3 regions of the Streptomyces niveiscabiei genome follow, and region 2 is predicted to be linked to each of the others. Evidence: riboswitches for the same ligand, from Rfam matches in the RefSeq annotation. Region 2 holds a riboswitch; each other region holds the start of a gene.
What was found. A riboswitch is a leader RNA that binds a small molecule or an ion and turns the genes downstream of it on or off. The one in region 2 is predicted to bind cyclic di-AMP.
Positions count from the first base shown of each region.

Region 1: another riboswitch for cyclic di-AMP. It lies ahead of PV682_RS41650 (transglycosylase family protein); the one in region 2 lies ahead of PV682_RS01685 (M23 family metallopeptidase).
Region 3: another riboswitch for cyclic di-AMP. It lies ahead of PV682_RS11740 (M23 family metallopeptidase); the one in region 2 lies ahead of PV682_RS01685 (M23 family metallopeptidase).

Region 1 is NZ_JARAYJ010000061.1:24,071-30,213, forward strand. It holds gene PV682_RS41635 (hypothetical protein) at 1-2,202, shown strand, start outside; gene PV682_RS41640 (cytochrome P450 family protein) at 2,199-3,434, shown strand; gene PV682_RS41645 (LysM peptidoglycan-binding domain-containing protein) at 3,596-4,708, shown strand; cyclic di-AMP (ydaO/yuaA leader) riboswitch at 4,931-5,090, shown strand; gene PV682_RS41650 (transglycosylase family protein) at 5,095-5,808, shown strand; gene eno (phosphopyruvate hydratase) at 6,051-6,143, shown strand, end outside.
Region 2 is NZ_JARAYJ010000001.1:385,043-391,185, forward strand. It holds gene PV682_RS01680 (GntR family transcriptional regulator) at 1-144, opposite strand, end outside; gene PV682_RS01685 (M23 family metallopeptidase) at 327-1,079, opposite strand; cyclic di-AMP (ydaO/yuaA leader) riboswitch at 1,094-1,240, opposite strand; gene PV682_RS01690 (M16 family metallopeptidase) at 1,517-2,905, opposite strand; gene PV682_RS01695 (M16 family metallopeptidase) at 2,902-4,293, opposite strand; gene PV682_RS01700 (DNA gyrase/topoisomerase IV subunit A) at 4,589-6,143, shown strand, end outside.
Region 3 is NZ_JARAYJ010000007.1:31,499-37,641, forward strand. It holds gene PV682_RS11720 (helix-turn-helix domain-containing protein) at 25-636, shown strand; gene PV682_RS11725 (DUF6126 family protein) at 633-758, shown strand; gene PV682_RS11730 (tyrosine-protein phosphatase) at 773-1,573, opposite strand; gene PV682_RS11735 (alpha-galactosidase) at 1,779-3,860, shown strand; cyclic di-AMP (ydaO/yuaA leader) riboswitch at 4,133-4,297, shown strand; gene PV682_RS11740 (M23 family metallopeptidase) at 4,300-5,298, shown strand; gene PV682_RS11745 (exo-rhamnogalacturonan lyase family protein) at 5,410-6,143, shown strand, end outside.

The sequences.
Region 1 (6,143 bases), on a different contig from region 2:
CGCCCCGCCCGGACCGCGGAGCCGGAAGGCGCCTCCTTCCCCGCCCTGCCCCGAAACGGCCACCGCCCCCTCCGGACCCCCGAGCCGGAAGCCCCGCCCCCGGCCTGCCTTCCCGTCGTCCCGCCCTTCGACCTCCCTGCACCGGCATCCCCCGACGCCCGCTCCCAGGAGCACGCCCCCTCCCCTTCGGCACCCGCCGACGCTCCCCCCACCCCACCCCAGGTGTACGACCCCCCGCCCCTCACCCCCGAGGACGCCCCTCACCCCGACCCGACTCCCACCCCCTCCGACCCAGGCCCTACCCCACCCCACCAAGACCCCGCCACCCCGCCCGGCGATCACGTCGACTTCAGCCGATCCACCTTCCACGGCCCCGTAACCGGCGCGGTCGCGGGCAACGTCTACTTCGGTCACCCCGCCCTCACCCACCCCGCCCTCACGCACCTCGACCCCACGACCTGGCCCACCCTCGCCGACCTCACCGATGCCGACGCCCTGGACCTCGGCGTGCGGGAGGCGCGGAGGCTGGAGGAGGGGCCCGAGCTGCCGCTGTACGTCGTACGGGACGTGGAGACGAGCCGGGACTGGTTCGCGGACGGCAGGCTGCTGGTGATCACGGGGCGGAGGTTCGCGGGAAAGACCCGTACCGCGTGGGAGGTGCTGTCCGAACTCCCCCCGGACACCAGGGTGTTCGCCCCGTCCCCCGGCACGGACCTGCGCCCCCTCCCCGCCCTGCTCGCGGGCCACCCCGGCAGACACGTCCTGTGGCTGGACGACCTGGACGCCCACCTGAGGGAACGCCAGCTGGACATCCAGCTGCTGGCGGAGCTGACGAGGGCCCGCGTCCAGGTCGTGGGGACGATGAACGACGACGTGTACGACGCGTACATGGACGAGACGGACGGCCCGGCGCACCGCCTCCTCGCCCGCGCGAGGAAGGAACGCCTGAGCACGGTGTGGAGCGGCACCGAACTGGCGAGGGCGAGGGACAGCGAGGACCCGAGGCTGACGGAGGCGCTGGAGTGGCGGGGGGACACGGGCGTCACGCAGTACCTGGCGCTCGCACCGCTGCTGGTGGACACCTGGGGCCGCACGCTGCGCGCGCGCAGCCTGCGCGGCGCCCGCGAAAGCCTGCTGCTGGCCTCGGTCGACCTCGCGCGATGCGGTGTGCGCCGCGGCATGCCGAGGGAACTGCTGGCCGCCGCGCAGACGGCGTACGACCCCGTACCCCCGTACCCCGCCGCGGCCGTGGACGAGGCCCTGGCCTGGGCGTCCGAGCGGCGGCACGGCGTCACCGGCTTTCTGCTCCCCGGCGAGCGGGAGGGCACGTGGCGCCCCCACGGCGCCCTGGTCGCGGCGGCGCTGCGCGAGGAGAGGTGGCTCCCGGTCGGCGTCTGGCGGGCCGCCCTGGAGGTCACCTCGTACGACGCCGAGGACCGGCACACCGTGCACATCAACGCGCGCACCCTCTTCACCCCGAGGGCCGAGAAGGGCGACCGCGACGCGATGCACATGCTCGGCCTGCTCAAGGAGACCGAAGGGGACGAGACGGGCGCGATGTACTGGTACCGGAAGGCGGCCGACGCCGGGTCCCTCGAACTCGCGGAGCGGGTCGGCGCGTACCTCCTGCGCAGGCGCCGGGCCGAACAAGCCGTCCCCTACCTCCGCACCGCCGCCGACAAGAACCCCACCCCCACGGCCCACCGCCTCCTCGCCGAAGCCCACCTCGCCCTCGCCGACCGGGCCCTGCGCCGGGCCACCGAAACCGGCGACGGAAACGCCGCCGCACAACTCGGCGCCCTCGACCTCCGCCTCGGTGACGCCTCCCGCGCGGCGCAGTACTACGCACGCAAGGAGCAAGACGTCCCCCTCGCCCGCAACCTCGCCGCCTACCACCTCCTGCGCGGCGAGACCGAGACCGCCCAGCCCTACCTGGAGCGCGCGGCCCACGACGGCGACGACCGGGCCGTCCGCATCCTCGACGACATCCGCGCCGCCCCGCAGACCCTCCAGGACGCCGAGTCGTACTTCAGGGGTAGTACCGACCCCCAAGACCTCGCGCACCTCGGCGTAATACTGGAGAGGTCGGGTCGTAGTACCGAGGCGCTACAGGCGTACGACGAGGCCGCCGCGCAGGGCGACGCCTTCGCCCGTGACCGCGCCGAGGCGCTCCGGCGTAAACGGGATACCGTCGACGGGTGACCGACAGCACCCCCACCCTCTTCACCTGGGAGTTCGCCTCCAACCCGTACCCGGCGTACGCCTGGCTGCGGGAGCACGCCCCCGTCCACCGGACCACCCTCCCCAGCGGAGTGGACGCCTGGCTGGTCACCCGGTACGCCGACGCCAAACAGGCCCTCGCGGACGCCCGCCTCTCCAAGAACCCGGCCCACCACGACGAACCGGCCCACGCGAAGGGCAAGACCGGCATCCCGGGGGAGCGCAAGGCCGAGCTGATGACGCACCTGCTGAACATCGACCCGCCGGACCACACGAGGCTGCGGCGGCTCGTCAGCAAGGCGTTCACCCCGCGCAGGGTCGCCGAATTCGCCCCCCGCGTACAGGAGTTGACGGACCAGCTCATCGACCGGTTCGCGGCGAAGGGCGAGGCCGACCTCATCCACGACTTCGCCTTCCCCCTCCCGATCTACGCCATCTGTGACCTGCTCGGCGTACCCCGTGAGGACCAGGACGACTTCCGGGACTGGGCCGGGATGATGATCAGACATGGGGGTGGCCCGCGCGGGGGAGTCGCACGGTCCGTCAAGAAGATGCGCGCCTACCTCCTCGACCTCATCCACCGCAAACGCGGCGACCTCGGCGACGACCTCATCTCCGGCCTGATCCGCGCCTCCGACCACGGCGAGCACCTCACGGAGAACGAGGCCGCCGCGATGGCGTTCATCCTCCTGTTCGCCGGCTTCGAGACGACGGTCAACCTCATCGGCAACGGCACGCTCGCGCTGCTCACCCACCCCGACCAGAGAGCCGAACTCCAGAAGTCCATCAGCACGGGCGAGACCGCCCTCCTCGAAACCGGAGTTGAAGAACTCCTGCGCTTCGACGGCCCGGTGGAGCTGGCGACTTGGCGCTTCGCGACCGAGCAACTCACCCTCGGGGACCAGCGCATCGCCCCCGGCGACCCGGTCCTCGTCGTCCTCGCCGCCGCCGACCGCGACCCGGCCCGCTTCGAGCACCCCGACACCCTCGACCTCGCCCGCCGCGACAACCAGCACCTGGGGTACGGGCACGGCATCCACTACTGCCTCGGCGCACCCCTGGCCCGCCTGGAGGGCCAGACCGCGCTCGCGACACTTCTCACACGCCTGCCGGACCTTCAACTCGCGGTGAGCCCGGAGGAGTTGAGGTGGCGGGGCGGTCTCATCATGCGTGGCCTGCGGACTTTGCCGGTGAGCTTCACGGCGACACCCTGAGCCCGCCGCCCCGACGCAAACATGACACGCCCTCAACTCCGTGATCTTCACGTGATCTGCGCGGCATGAACTTGTGACAGGTGATCGTATGCCGATACGTTCACAAGCCGGAGCGGCCCACCAGCCGCCCCGCCCCCCACTGTCGTGAGAAAGGTGCCCGCATGCTCTCCGGGAACGGCCGCCACCGTCGACCCCGCCAGGCTCCGGCGCTCCTCGTCGCCGCCGGAGTGACCGGCACCGCGATCGCCATCCCGCTGCTCGGCGCGAGCGGCGCGAGCGCGGCGGGCAACCCGGCCGGGGTCGAGGGGACGACCGTCTGGGACAAGGTGGCCGACTGCGAGACGGACGCCGCCTGGGACGAGAACACGGGCTCGGGCCAGTTCGGCGGGCTGCACATCAAGCTCGACGACTGGAAGAAGTACGGCGGCCTCGCCTACGCCGAGCGCCCCGACCTCGCCGGCCGCGCCGAGCAGATCGAGGTCGGCAAGCGCATCCTCGCCGACCGGGGCCCCGGCTTCTGGCCGATCTGCGCGCTCACGGCGGGCCTGACGAAGGAGAACGGCGCGGCGGCGACCGACGCGACCCCGAGCCCCAGCCCGAGCCCCGGCACGGGTACGGGTACGGGTTCGACCGATACGTCCGGCTCATCCGGAACGTCGGGTGCGTCGGGTACGTCCAACGGCTCGGGCTCGACGGCCGGTTCGGGCGCCTCCGGCAGCACGGACCCGGGCGCCTCGCCGTCCCCGACCCCCACCCCGTCGACCCCCGGGAAGTCCCCCGAGGCGACCCCGCAGACCCCGCAGACCTCGCCGACCCCGCAGACCCCCGACTCCTCGGCGGAGACCGGGAATTCGGCCGAGGCGGGCAAGGACAGCGGCTCGGGCCGGATCGTCACCCCCGAAGCTCCACAGGGTTCTGACAGCAAGCGCACAGAACCGTCGTACGGGGACAAGTCGGGCAACGCGGTGCAGCCGCCCGAGTCTTGGAGCCTCGTCGACACCAGCGTCGGCGCGGCCGTCGGGGCCTCGCCGATCCTCATCACCCCGCCCTCGACCGCGTCGACCCTCTCGACCGCCGGCACCGGCAAGCACCGCGGCCTCAGCGCGGACGAACCGGAGTCGTACACCGTCCGCGTCGGTGACACCCTCAGCTCCATCGCCGACTCCCTTGAGCTTGACGGCGGATGGCGCGCCCTCTACGCCGCGAACAAGGACCTCATCGGGGCCGACCCGAGCGCCATCGTCCCCGGTCAGCCCCTGTCTCTCGGTGACTGACCCGGCGTACGGCAAAGGCGTAAAAGCGGGCGGAACCACGGCAGTTCGGCGTCCGTGTTCGCGGTGAATGTCCGGGTTTGGGGAAAGTGTGGGATGAGTCTCAGAAGCCCTGATCGTCTTTGAAAATCCACTGAGGGCGTGTCTACGGTCGTGACCGCTCGGCAACCCGAGCCCCGGCTGCCGCAACGCCGAATCCTGCCAGCGGCCGTCCGGGAACAGTCGTCGCGTCAAGCGCCGTAGGCAGGAGCGGGGGACCCAAGGTAAGCGCTGGGAACGGTGGTTGACGCCGGACCCGGCTAGGGGTGAAGTCGCGAAGAGCGACAGGGCAACTCAACCGGCCCCAACCCGACAGCTCACCTCGCAGGCGTCGGTGAGGGGATCGATCCATGCTGTTCTCCGGCAAGGGCAAGCACCGCCGCCCGTCCAAGGCCACCCGTGTCGTCGCGCTCGCCGGTGTCACCGGTGTCGCCGTCGCCGCCCCCCTGATGGCCGCGGGCAACGCCTCGGCCGCCACCGCCTCCGAGTGGGACGCCGTCGCGCAGTGCGAGTCCGGCGGCAACTGGGCCATCAACACCGGCAACGGGTACTACGGCGGCCTCCAGTTCTCCGCGTCGACCTGGGCCGCGTACGGCGGCACGGCGTACGCCTCCACCGCCAACCAGGCCAGCAAGTCCCAGCAGATCGAGATAGCCGAGAAGGTCCTCGCCTCCCAGGGCAAGGGCGCCTGGCCGAGCTGCGGCGTCGGCCTGTCGGGCGCCTCCTACAACGGCGGCGGCTCGTCCTCCGGCTCGGGCTCCTCGGCCGGCGGTTCCAGCAGCCGTACGGAGTCGAACGCCTCCTCCCGCTCCACCGAGCGCCAGGCCGCCCCCAAGCAGAGCGCCCCGAAGAAGACGACGTCCTCCAAGACCGTCACCACCCCCACCGGCCAGAAGGTCAAGAAGGGCGACGGCGAGTACAAGGTCGTCAAGGGCGACACCCTCAGCTCCATCGCCGCCAAGCACAAGGTCGCCGGCGGCTGGCAGAAGCTGTTCCAGCTCAACAAGGACATCATCCAGGACGCCGACCTCATCTACCCGGGTCAGCAGCTCCACCTGAAGTAGACAGCAGGCCCCCCAGGCTCCCGCTCCGGTGCGCGTTCCCCCGTACGCACCGGAGCGGGCTTGTGTCCGCCGCCCTTCTTTGTTCGCCCCCCGGCCACCCCCTCTTTGTTCCGGGTATGAACAATGAGTACGGTCGGTTCTGTCCCATGGGGCGGGCGGTCGGCTGGCCGAAGCCCCGGAGCCGGTTAGGCTCGTCCTCGCAGCGCCCACGAGGTCTGCGTACCCGCGTCACACTGAAGGAGATGCTCGTGCCGTCCATCGACGTCGTCGTAGCCCGGGAAATCCTCGACTCGCGAGGCAACCCCACCGTCGAGGTCGAGGTCGGCCTCGACGAC
Region 2 (6,143 bases):
GCGCAGCGCCTCACGGACGGGGACGCGGCTGACGCCGTACCGGCGCGCGAGGAGTTCCTCGGTGAGGCGGCTGCCGCGCTCGTAGACACCCGCGACGATGTCGTCCCGGACGGCCGTGCACACCGAGTGCGCCGGAATACGCATGACGGACCTCCGCCTTAATCCCCGTGAAACGTCGACGATTGACGTGTGTTCCGTGACTCTATTGCAATGAGCGGGAATTTCCGATGGCAGGCCGGAATCCAGGGATATTTTTTGGACAAGGGGCCGTCCGAAACGTCGAAAGCCCCGGCCGAGGGGGCCGGGGCTGGACGATCTCGCGCGGGTCAGACGTCGACGCCGTGCGCGCGCAGGTAGGCGACGGGGTCGATGTCGGAGCCGTACTCCGGTGTCGTGCGCGCCTCGAAGTGCAGATGCGGGCCGGTCACGTTGCCCGTCGCGCCCGAGTAGCCGATCCGCTCCCCCGGGGTGACCGTCTGGCCCACCGCGACGGAGATCGACGACAGGTGGCCGTACTGGGTGTACGTGCCGTCGTTCATCCGGACGACGATCTGGTTGCCGTAGGCGCCGCCCCAGCCGGCCTCCACGACCGTGCCGAGGCCGACGGCGTGCACGGGGGTGCCGGTGGCGGCGTGGAAGTCGATGCCCGTGTGGCTGCCGGAGGACCACAGGGAGCCGCCGCTGCGGTAGCCCGTGGACACGTACGAGCCGGTGATCGGCGCGACGAAGGCGTTCAGGCGGGCGCGTTCGGCCTCCCGCGCTGCGCGGGCCTCCGCGGCGCGCGCGGCCTTCGCCTCCTCGGCGGCCTGGACGCGCAGGGCCTCCGTACGCGCGCGGACGGCCGCCTGCTGGACGGCGTGCTCCTGCGCGTGCGCGCGGTCGTCGACGTGCTCGGTGACGTCGAGGCGCATGGTGACCGTGTCGTCCGCGAGGGTCATCGCGTTCGCCGCGGTCGGTTCGGGGGGTGATCCGGCGGCCAGCGCCGAGGTCGTGAGCGCCGCTATGCCCGCCGCGCGGGCGGTCGTACGCTGCATCCGGGTCGCCTTGCGGCGCCTGCCGGTGGCGCAGGTGAACGCCATGAGGTCGAGTTCGTCCTTTCCTTCCCTCTCGCCTACCGGGTTAGCTGACGGGTTCGGAGCAGGAAGGTCTCCTACGGGCGCGGGCGCCCGATTCACCCCAGGGACTGTGGGTCCCCGGCTCCCCTGGCTCGCGCCGTACGGGGACTCGGCGATCGCTGTCCGGTGCCGCGGTGTGCGGCGCACTGCCCGACGAACAGCCCGGACGACGCTAGAGGGCGTGCCGTCGATTCCCAAACGCACAGCGGTTTTTGTAGCGCACACCACAGGGCAGAGGTGAACCCTCCGGGCCAAAACGGTCACCACTGAGGGGTGTGTTTCGGGCAGGGCGCAACGCTGCGAACAGCGAACGCGCGCGGGGGGTGTCGTTCGCGGTGGCGCGCACGCGCGCGTGCGGCTCGCCATCCACCCCACGCGCGCGTGCCTGTGCTCCTGCTCTCCTACTCCGCCGTCACGACCCGTACGGGGCCGATCCCGAGGGCCTCGACCGGCTCGCGGATCTCCTTCGCGTCGCCGACGAGGACGGTGACGAGGCGGTCGACGGGGAAGGCGTTGACGACCGCGGCGGTGGCCTCGACGGTGCCGGTGGCCGCCAGCCGCCGGTAGAGGGTCGCCTGGAAGTCGTCGGGGAGGTGCTGCTCGACCTGGTCGGCGAGGGTCCCGGCGACCGCTGCGGCGGTCTCGTACTTGAGGGGCGCCACGCCGACGAGGTTCTGCACGGCGAAGTCGCGCTCGGCGTCCGTGAGCCCTTCGGCGGCGAGGGTGCGCAGGACGGTCCACAGGTCCGCGAGGGCGGGCCCGGTGTTGGGCGTGTCGACGGAGCCGCTGATGGCGAGCATCGAGGCGCCCGAGCCGTCGGGTGCGGAGCGCAGGACCTGCCCGAAGGCGCGCACGCCGTAGGTGTAGCCCTTCTCCTCGCGCAGGACGGCGTCCAGACGGGACGTCAGGGTGCCGCCCAGGCAGTACGTGCCGAGCACCTGCGCGGCCCACACGCGGTCGTGCCGGTCGGGGCCCACGCGCCCGAGCAGCAGCTGCGTCTGCACGGCACCGGGCCGGTCGACGATGACGACGCGCCCGGTGTCATCGGCGGTGACCGGCGGGATGGGCCAGGGCTGCGCGGTGGACCCCGTCCAGGCGCCCAGCGTCTCGCCGAGCAGCGCGTCGAGGTCGATGCCGTTCAGGTCGCCGACGACGACCGCGGTGGCCGTCGCGGGGCGCACGTGCCGCTCGTAGAAGGCGCGCACGGCGGCGGCGTCGATCTTCTCGACGGTGTCCTCGGTGCCCTGGCGCGGGCGCGACATGCGCGCGGTCGCCGGGAACAACTCCTTGGACAGCTCCTTGGCGGCCCGCCGGGACGGGTTGGCCAGCTCGTGCGGGATCTCGTCGAGCCGGTTGCGCACCAGCCGGTCGATCTCGCCCTCGTCGAACGCGGGCGCGCGCAGGGCGTCGGCGAGCAGCCCGAGCCCCTTGGCGAGCCGGGAGGCGGGGACCTCCAGGCTGAGCCGGACGCCGGGGTGGTCGGCGTGCGCGTCGAGCGTGGCGCCCGCGCGCTCCAGTTCGGCGGCGAACTCCTCGGCGGAGTGCCGGTCGGTGCCCTCGGAGAAGGCGCGCGCCATGATCGTGGCGACGCCGTCCAGGCCGGTCGGCTCGGCCTCCAGGGGCGCGTCGAGGAGGACCTCGACGGCGACGACCTGCTGGCCGGGGCGGTGGCAGCGCAGGACGGTCAGGCCGTTGCCGAGGGCGGCGCGCTCGGGCGCGGGGAACGCCCAGGGCCTGGCCTCGCCCGCCTGGGGCTGCGGGTGGAAGTCCATCGTGGCGAGCTCGGTCACTTGGCCGTCTCCTCGTTGTCGTCGGCCTCTACGGTCGCTTCACGCTCGGGGTCCTCGGGAACATCCGCGTCCTCGGCGCTGTCCGGGTGCTTGGGCTCGTAGACGAGCACCGCGCGGTTGTCGGGCCGCAGCCGCGCCTTGGCGACCTCCCGGACCTCCTCCGGCGTGATCTCCAGCACGCGCTGTACGGCGGTGAGGGCGAGCTGCGCGTCGCCGAACAGGACGGCGAACCGGCACAGTTCGTCCGCGCGCCCGGCGACCGTGCCGAGCCGGTCCAGCCACTCGCGCTCCAGCTGCGCCTGCGCGCGCTCCATCTCCTCGGCCGTCGGGCCCTCCTCGGCGAACCGGGCGAGCTCCTCGTCGATGGCGGCCTCGATGACGGGCACCTCGACGTCCCCGGACGTCTTGACGTCCAGCCAGCCCAGGGAGGGCGCCCCGGCCAGCCGCAGCAGGCCGAAGCCGGCCGAGACGGCGCTGCGGTCGCGCCGTACGAGCCGGTTGTACAGGCGGGAGGACTCGCCGCCGCCCAGGACGGTGAGCGCCAGGTCGGCGGCGTCCCCCGCGCGCGTGCCGTCCTCGGGGAGGCGGTAGGCGGCCATCAGCGCGCGCGCAGGGACCTCCTCGACGACGACCTCGCGCAGCTGCTCGCCGATGACGTCCGGCAGGGAGCCGTCACGCGGCTCGGGCTTGCCGTCGTGGGAGGCGATGGAGCCGAAGTACTTCTCGACCCAGGCGAGCGTCTGCTCCGGGTCGATGTCGCCGACCACCGACAGGACCGCGTTGTTCGGCGCGTAGTACGTCCGGAAGAACGCGCGCGCGTCCTCCAGGGTCGCCGCGTCCAGGTCGGCCATCGACCCGATGGGCGTGTGGTGGTAGGGGTGGCCGTCCGGGTAGACGAGGGCGGTCAGCTTCTCGAACGCCGTCCCGTAGGGGACGTTGTCGTAGCGCTGGCGGCGCTCGTTCTTGACGACGTCGCGCTGGTTCTCCATCGACTCGTCGTCCAGGGCGGCCAGCAGGGAGCCCATGCGGTCGGCCTCCAGCCAGAGCGCGAGCTCCAGCTGGTGCGCGGGCATGGTCTCGAAGTAGTTGGTGCGCTCGAAACTGGTGGTGCCGTTGAGGGAGCCGCCGGCGCCCTGCACCAGTTCGAAGTGGCCGTTGCCCTTCACCTGGGCGGAGCCCTGGAACATCAGGTGCTCGAAGAGGTGGGCGAGGCCGGTGCGGCCCTTGACCTCGTGGCGCGAGCCGACGTCGTACCAGAGACACACCGCCGCGACGGGGGTCAGATGGTCCTCGGAGAGCACCACGCGCAGGCCGTTGGCCAGGCGGTGCTCGGTCGCTGTCAGGCCCCCGGAGCCTGCCTGGGCTGTGGCCGTGTGACCCATGGGCATGTACGTCCCTTCGATGGCGGACGCGGTCGTGGGACCGCGGACTTTCCTGCCGGTCCTGTCACTGTATGCAAGCGTGCGGACGGTCGGCGAAGTTCCCGGCGGACGTACGCCGAGAGCGGATCGGTTAGCCTGCGGGCGGCTGCGGGGGAACGGCCCGCGCTCGCCCGGCCGGGCCCACGACACCGGGTCCTGGGCCGGGTTGTCAGTGCCACAGTCCACAATGGGCCGTCAGACCGCAGTTTTGTCGGCGTCCTGAACGCCACGGCAAGCGACCAGAAATGAGGAGCCGGCAGCGATGGCCCGCCGCAGCACGAAGACCCCACCGCCCGACGACTCGTTCGAGGAGCGGATCCTCGACATCGACGTCGTCGACGAGATGCAGGGCTCCTTCCTCGAATACGCCTACTCGGTCATCTACTCCCGCGCCCTGCCCGACGCCCGCGACGGCCTGAAGCCGGTCCACCGGCGCATCGTCTACCAGATGAACGAGATGGGCCTGCGCCCCGACCGCGGCTACGTCAAGTGCGCGCGCGTGGTCGGCGAGGTGATGGGCAAGCTGCACCCGCACGGCGACGCGTCGATCTACGACGCGCTGGTGCGCATGGCGCAGCCGTTCTCCATGCGCGTGCCCCTGGTGGACGGGCACGGCAACTTCGGCTCCCTGGGCAACGACGACCCGCCGGCCGCGATGCGGTACACGGAGTGCCGGCAGGCCGAGGCGACGAGCCTGATGACCGAGTCGATCGACGAGGACACGGTCGACTTCGCGCCCAACTACGACGGCCAGGAGCAGGAGCCGGTGGCGCTGCCCGCCGCCTTCCCGAACCTCCTGGTCAACGGCTCGTCCGGGATCGCGGTCGGCATGGCGACGAACATGCCGCCGCACAACCTGGGCGAGGTCGTGGCCGCCGCCCGCCACCTGATCCGCTACCCGAACGCGGACCTGGACGCGCTGATGAAGTACGTCCCGGGCCCCGACCTGCCGACGGGCGGGCGGATCGTCGGCCTGGACGGCATCCGGGACGCGTACGAATCGGGCCGGGGCACGTTCAAGATCCGGGCGACGGTCGCCGTGGAGACCGTGACGGCGCGCCGCAAGGGCCTGGTCATCACCGAACTGCCCTTCACCGTCGGCCCCGAGAAGGTCATCGCCAAGATCAAGGACCTGGTCGGCTCGAAGAAGATCCAGGGCATCGCCGACGTCAAGGACCTCACCGACCGTGCGCACGGGCTGCGGCTGGTCATCGAGATCAAGAACGGCTTCGTCCCGGAGGCCGTCCTGGAGCAGCTCTACAAGCTGACTCCGATGGAAGAATCATTCGGTATCAACAATGTCGCCCTGGTCGACGGCCAGCCGCTGACGCTGGGCCTCAAGGAGCTCCTCGAGGTCTACCTGGACCACCGGTTCACCGTCGTACGGCGCCGCAGCGAGTTCCGGCGCGGCAAGCGCCGCGACCGCCTGCACCTGGTGGAGGGCCTGCTGACGGCGCTCGTCGACATCGACGAGGTCATCCGGCTGATCCGCTCCAGCGACAACAGCGCGCAGGCGAAGGAGCGCCTCATGGAGCGCTTCTCGCTGTCGGAGATCCAGACGCAGTACATCCTCGACACGCCGCTGCGCCGGCTCACCCGGTTCGACCGGATCGAGCTGGAGTCCGAGAAGGACCGGCTCAACGCGGAGATCGCCGAACTGACCCGGATCCTGGAGTCGGACGCCGAGCTGCGCAAGCTGGTCTCGGGCGAACTGGCCGCGGTCGCCAAGAAGTTCGGCACGGAGCGGCGTACGGTCCTGCTGGAGTCGTCCGGCGCGACCGCGTCCGCCGTGCCGCTCCAGGTGGCCGACGACCCGT
Region 3 (6,143 bases), on a different contig from region 2:
GCAAGCTCGCGGCTGAATGGAGGCATGAGCACTCCGGACGCCGAGCCGACCACGGCCCTCCCGGCGATGGCCCCGCACCTGCGGGCCCTGCGCCGCCGAGCCTCCCTCACGCTGGAGGCCGCCGCGCGGTCCGCCGGACTGTCGCCCGCCTACCTCTCCCGGCTGGAGACCGGCCAGCGCCAGCCCTCGCTGCCGATGCTGCTCGCCCTCGCCCGGGTCTACGGTACGACGGTCTCCGAACTCCTCGGCGAGACGTCCGCAGCGCGGGACGCGGTCGTGCGCGCCGGGGCCATGGAGCCCACCGAGGCGGGCGGCTGGACGTACGTCCAGGCCGGGGCCGCCGGGCGCGGGATGCAGGCCCTGCGGGTGCGGGTGCCGCACGGCGCGCAGGGCGACATCGTGCGCGTGCACCCCGGCGAGGAGTGGCTGTACGTCCTCACGGGGCGCCTGCGCCTGGCCCTCGGCGACTCCACGCACCTCCTCGGCCCCGGGGACAGCGCGCACTTCGACTCGCTGACCCCGCACCGCATCGCCGCGCGCGACGCGTCCGGCGTCGACCTCCTCTTCGTCCACACCCTGTTGCAGAGCCCCACGGCCACGCTGTGCCTGGGGACCGACCCCGGAGGCATGCCATGAGCGACAACCGTGAGGAAGGCTTCCCGCGCGCGCTGTGGATCAGGCTGCTGATCTACGTCGTCGGCGGCCACGTCCTGGCGCTGTTCATCTGGTTCCTGTTCGAGGCGGGCTCACGGCAGTAGGCGGGGCCGGGGGGTTACTCCAGGAAGCGGTCCTTCAGGCGCGCCCGCAGCTCCGGCGTGACCCCGAGGCCCTGCTCCAGATACGCGTCCACCGACCCCCAGTGCTCGTCGATCGTGTCGAAGGCCGCCTGGAGGTACTCGATACGGGCCTCGAACAGGGGGCTGAGGAGTTCGGTGATCTCGGGGTCGCGCGCGGGGGGCGTGGAGCCGTCCGTCCGGCGCAGCCGGTAGCGGCGGTGGGTCGCGTTGGACTCCAGGTAGTCCGCGACGATCGCCTCGCGCTCGACGCCCAGCGCGAGGAGCGTCACCGCGATGGACAGGCCCGCGCGGTCCTTGCCGGCGGCGCAGTGCATCAGCGCGGGCGTGCTGTCGTCGGCGAGGGCGGCCAGCACCTGGGTGTGCTCGGGCGTGCGCCCCTTGATGATCGTCCGGTACGAGGTGATCATCCGCCCCGCGGCCCTGCCCCCGCCGAGGAGCTCGCGCAGCTGCTCGATCCGCCCGTCGCGGACCATCGCCCAGAACTCCGCGCCGTCCGCCGGGTCCGACAGCGGGAGGTTCACGTTCCGCGTGCCCGGCAGCTCGACGTCCGGGCCCTCCAGCTTCTGGTCCGCCGCGTTGCGGAAGTCGAAGATCGTGTGCAGCCCCAGGGAGGCCAGGAACGCGGCGTCCTCCTCGGTCGCGTGCGCCAGATGGCCGCTGCGGAACAGCACGCCCCGGCGCACCCGGCGCCCGTCGGTCGTCGGCAGGCCTCCGACGTCACGGAAGTTGCGCACGCCTGCCAGCTCGGGTTCGGTCGAGGGGATCTGCTGCGTCACGGGGTCTCCCTCCCAGTGGGTCCCGGCCCGGCGCGGCTCAGGAGAATGGCCGGTGGGACACGCTGTCGACCATACGACACGGGGAAGACACCCCAGGAGTTTTCCACAGGCGTTGCAGGGGGCCCCGGGAACCCCCGATGATGTTGCCGTCTGGTCGTACGTGTTCGTATGTGTTTTAACTGATTTTCGATCGTGTGAGGGTCTGATGCTGGAAACCGCTGAGAACGGGCGTACATGGCTCCTGTCGGGCCCCACGAGCAGTTACGCCCTGCACCTCACCGAACGCGGCGAGCTGCTGCACCTCCACTGGGGACCGGCGATCACCCTCGCCGACGCCGAGGCGCTGGCGGCCGTCCCCCTGTCGCACGGCTCGTCCTTCGAGTCCGCGCTGGACGGCCGCGAGGAGTACCCCGTCGAGGGCGGCCCCCGCTTCACCCGCCCCGCGCTCTCCGTGCGCACGCCCGCGCGCCGGGGCACCGAGTGGACCTTCGACGCGTACGAGGTGTACGGGGCGGATGACTCCGAACTCCGGCTCGCGTTCCGCGACGGCGGACTGACCGTCGCGCTGCACTACCGGATGCGCGGGGACGTCGTCGAGCGCTGGGCCGTCCTCGGCAACGACGGCGACGAACCCCTGGAGCTGCTGCGCGCCGACTCCGCGACCTGGACCCTCCCGCACCGCGAGGGCTGGCGCCTCTCCCAGCTCCACGGCCGCTGGGCCGCCGAGTCCCGTCTCGCGCGGACGCGGCTCACCTACGGCGAGAAGATCATCGGCAGCCGCCGCGGCCACACCGGCCACCCGCACCTGCCCTGGGTCGCCCTCGACACCGACGCCACCGAGGAGTCCGGCGAGGTCTTCACCACCGCCCTCGGCTGGTCCGGCTCCTGGCGGATCGCCGTCGCGCAGCTCCCCGACGCGCGCGTACAGATCACCGGCGGCGCCGGGCACGACGACTCCGGCCTGCTCCTCCTCGCCGACGGCGACTCCTTCACGACGCCCGTCTTCGCGGCCCTGTGGTCCGACGGAGGCTTCGGCGGCGCCAGCCGCGCCTGGCACGCCTACCAGCGCGAGCACGTGATCCCGGACGCGGACCAGGACCGCCCGGTGCTGTTCAACTCCTGGGAGGCGACCACCTTCGACATCTCCGAGGAGCAGCAGCTCGTCCTCGCGCGCAAGGCCGCCGACATCGGGGTCGAGCTGTTCGTCGTCGACGACGGCTGGTTCGGCAAGCGCGTCAGCGACCGCGCGGGCCTCGGCGACTGGACGCCCAACCCCGACCGCTTCCCCCAGGGACTCAAGCCGCTCGCCGACCAGGTGCACGGCCTCGGGATGCAGTTCGGCATCTGGGTCGAGCCCGAGATGGTCAACCCGGACAGCGACCTCTACCGCGCGCACCCCGACTGGGTGCAGTTCCAGGAGGGCCGCACGCGCACGGAGTCCCGCAACCAGCTGATGCTCAACCTCGCGCGCGAGGACGTCCAGGAGTACCTCTGGGAGCAGCTCGACACCCTGCTGTCCAGCGCCCCCATCGACTACGTGAAGTGGGACTTCAACCGCTGCTTCACCGACGCCGGCTGGCCCGGCGACCCCTACCCGCAGCGCCTGTGGGTCGACCACGTGCGCGCGCTGTACCGGCTCCTGGACCGGCTGCGCGCGGCCCACCCCGGCGTCGCCTTCGAGTCCTGCTCGGGCGGCGGCGGCCGGATCGACCTCGGCATCCTCAGCCGCACCGACCAGGTGTGGACCTCCGACAACACCGACCCGCTGGACCGGCTCGCCATCCAGCACGGCTTCAGCCAGATCCACCCCGCGCGCGTGATGGCCGCCTGGGTCACCGACAGCCCCAACACCCAGCTCAACAACCGGGTCAGCTCGCTGAGGTTCCGGTTCGTCAGCTCCTTCGCCGGGGTGCTCGGCGTCGGCGGGGACCTCTCGGAGTGGACCGACGCGGAACTCGCCGAGGCGCGCGAGTGGGTGGAGCTCTACAAGAAGATCCGGCCCGTCGTCCAGCAGGGCGACCTGTACCGGCTGCGCGCCCCCGAGGGCGGTCTCAGCGCCGTGCAGTACGTGCGCGGGGACGACACCGTCGTCCTGGCCTGGCTCCAGGCCCAGCACTACGGGGAGAGCGCACCGGCGGTGCGGCTGCGCGGACTTGACGCGACGGCGTCGTACGAATGCCTCGAAACCGGTGAGATCCACCGGGGTGCGGTCCTGGTGCACCACGGGCTGCGGACCGGGCTGAGCGGTGACCTCGACGCGGCGGTATTCCGGCTGCGCCGTATCTGAGGTTTCTGTCCGAATTGGGAAATCTGTGAATCGGTCGCGTGAGCAGGGTCATATTCCTGGCCCTGCGGCACGCGTCATGTGCACGTAATAGGCCGGGTTTTCAAGGGGATTCAGGGGTTCGGCCGGGTTTTCACGCGGTGTGCGGGGACGGTCGAAACGCGCCGTGAATCGACAGGAAAAAGATTCATATACAACTTCTGCTTGTCCCCGTGCGTCCGCGTCGCCTACGTTCATCACCAATCCGGGCGGACGCCGAATCCTGCCGCAGTCCGGAGCCGAACACACCCACCAGCGAAACGGCAGGAGCGGGGGACCCACAGGCAGTTCCGCCTGGTCCGGTCTTCCGGAGCAGGCTTGGGGTAAAGCCGTGCCTCGGCACGGCCGGACATCTCCTGTCCGCACCCGACAGCTCACCTCGCAGGCGCAGGAGAGGAATTCCATGCCCGCCAGGGGTAAGCACCGCCGCCCGAAGCCGCCTCGTTTCTCCCGGTCGCTCGCCGCGGCCGGAACGGGTGGCGCGGCGCTCGCACTTCCGCTCATCGGGGCCACCGGGGCACACGCCGAGACCGCGTCCTCGGTGTCCTCGGTGGGTACCTCCACCGCCACGGCGCCGGTCTCGGGGACGACCGTCCAGGCCGTGCCGGTCGCGCGCACCGCCTCGGCCACGACATCGGCCACCACCCGCAAGACGACCACCTACACCGTCCGCTCCGGCGACTACCTCTCGAAGATCGCCGAGGAGCAGAACGTCACCGGCGGCTGGCAGCGGATCTACGAGGACAACCGGGACGCCGTCGGCTCCGACCCCTCGCTGATCCACCCCGGCCTGCGCCTCTCGCTCGGCGCGAAGGCGGCGCGGGCGGAGAGCCGGGCGAACACGGACACGCAGTCCTCGCAGCGGTCGTCGCGGAAGTCCCAGAGCTCCTCGGGCTCTTCGGACTCCGCAAGCTCGTCGTCCTCGTCATCTTCGTCGAAGAAGTCCTCCGGCTCGTCCTCCTCGAAGGCCACCACCGAGAGCGCCTCGTCCTCCTCCGGCTTCACCCTCCCCGTCCGGGGCGCGGTCGTCGGCACGGGCTACCGGGTCTCCGGCAGCATGTGGTCCAGCGGCTACCACACGGGCGTCGACTTCGTCGTCCCGAGCGGTACGACCCTGCGGGCCGTCGGCGCCGGCACGGTCGTCTCGGCGGGCTGGGGCGGGGCGTACGGCAACCAGGTCGTCATCAAGCTCGCGGACGGCTACTACGCGCAGTACGCGCACCTCTCGGCGCTGGCCGTCTCGGTCGGCCAGCGCGTCAGCGCGGGGCAGGTGATCGGCTACTCCGGCTCCACGGGCAACGTGACCGGGCCGCACCTGCACTTCGAGATACGGACCACGGCCGACTACGGCTCGGACGTCGACCCGCTCGCGTACCTGCGCTCGCACGGGGTCTCCGTCTGATCTTGCGCGATCATGATCGTTCTGTTGCGGTCATGTGACATACGTCGACAGCCGGGAAAGCGCGGGGACACAGTGATCTCCATCCCCTGAAAGCGCTTTCCCGGAGGTCCCGTGTCCGGCGTCAACCGACGTACCGTCATCAAGAGCGCCGCCGTCGCGGCAGCCGCCACCTCGTTCGCCTGGTCCCTGTCCCGCCCGGCGGCAGCCGCCACCGGCACGGACGCCGCCACCGAGCTGCACTGGCTGGAGGGCACCCCCGACGCCCACGCCGGCACCACCTGGGGCGTCCCCTGGGCGCGCGGAACGCACAGACCCGGACAGCCCCTGAGGCTGACGACCGCGGACGGCACCGACGTCCCTGTCCAGTCCTGGCCCACCGCCTACTGGCCCGACGGCTCGGTCAAGTGGACGGCCCACGCGATCGCCCCCGACGCCCCCCGAGCCGACCGCTACCTCCTCGACGCGGGCACCCCGGCCGCACCGGAACACCGGGTGACGGTCCGGCGCGCGAAGGGCGGCGTCGAGGTCTCGACCGGCGTCCTGACGGCCCGCTTCGCGCAGAAGGGCGCCGACACCGTCGTCCGGAGCCTGCTGCGCGGCGGCGTCGAGGTCGCGCGGGACGGGCGGCTGGTCGCGCTGCGGCAGGGGAGTGTGCGGGACGGGGCCGGTGTGGAGGCGTTCGCCGGGCGGGTGGAGAAGGTGGAGGTCGAGCAGGACGGGCCGGTGCGGGCCGTCGTCCGGGTCGAGGGGCGGCACCGGCACGGCGGGCGCGGCTGGCTGCCGTTCGTGCTGCGGTTCGCGTTCTCGGCGGGCGCCGAGTCGCTGCGGCTCGTGCACACCTTCGT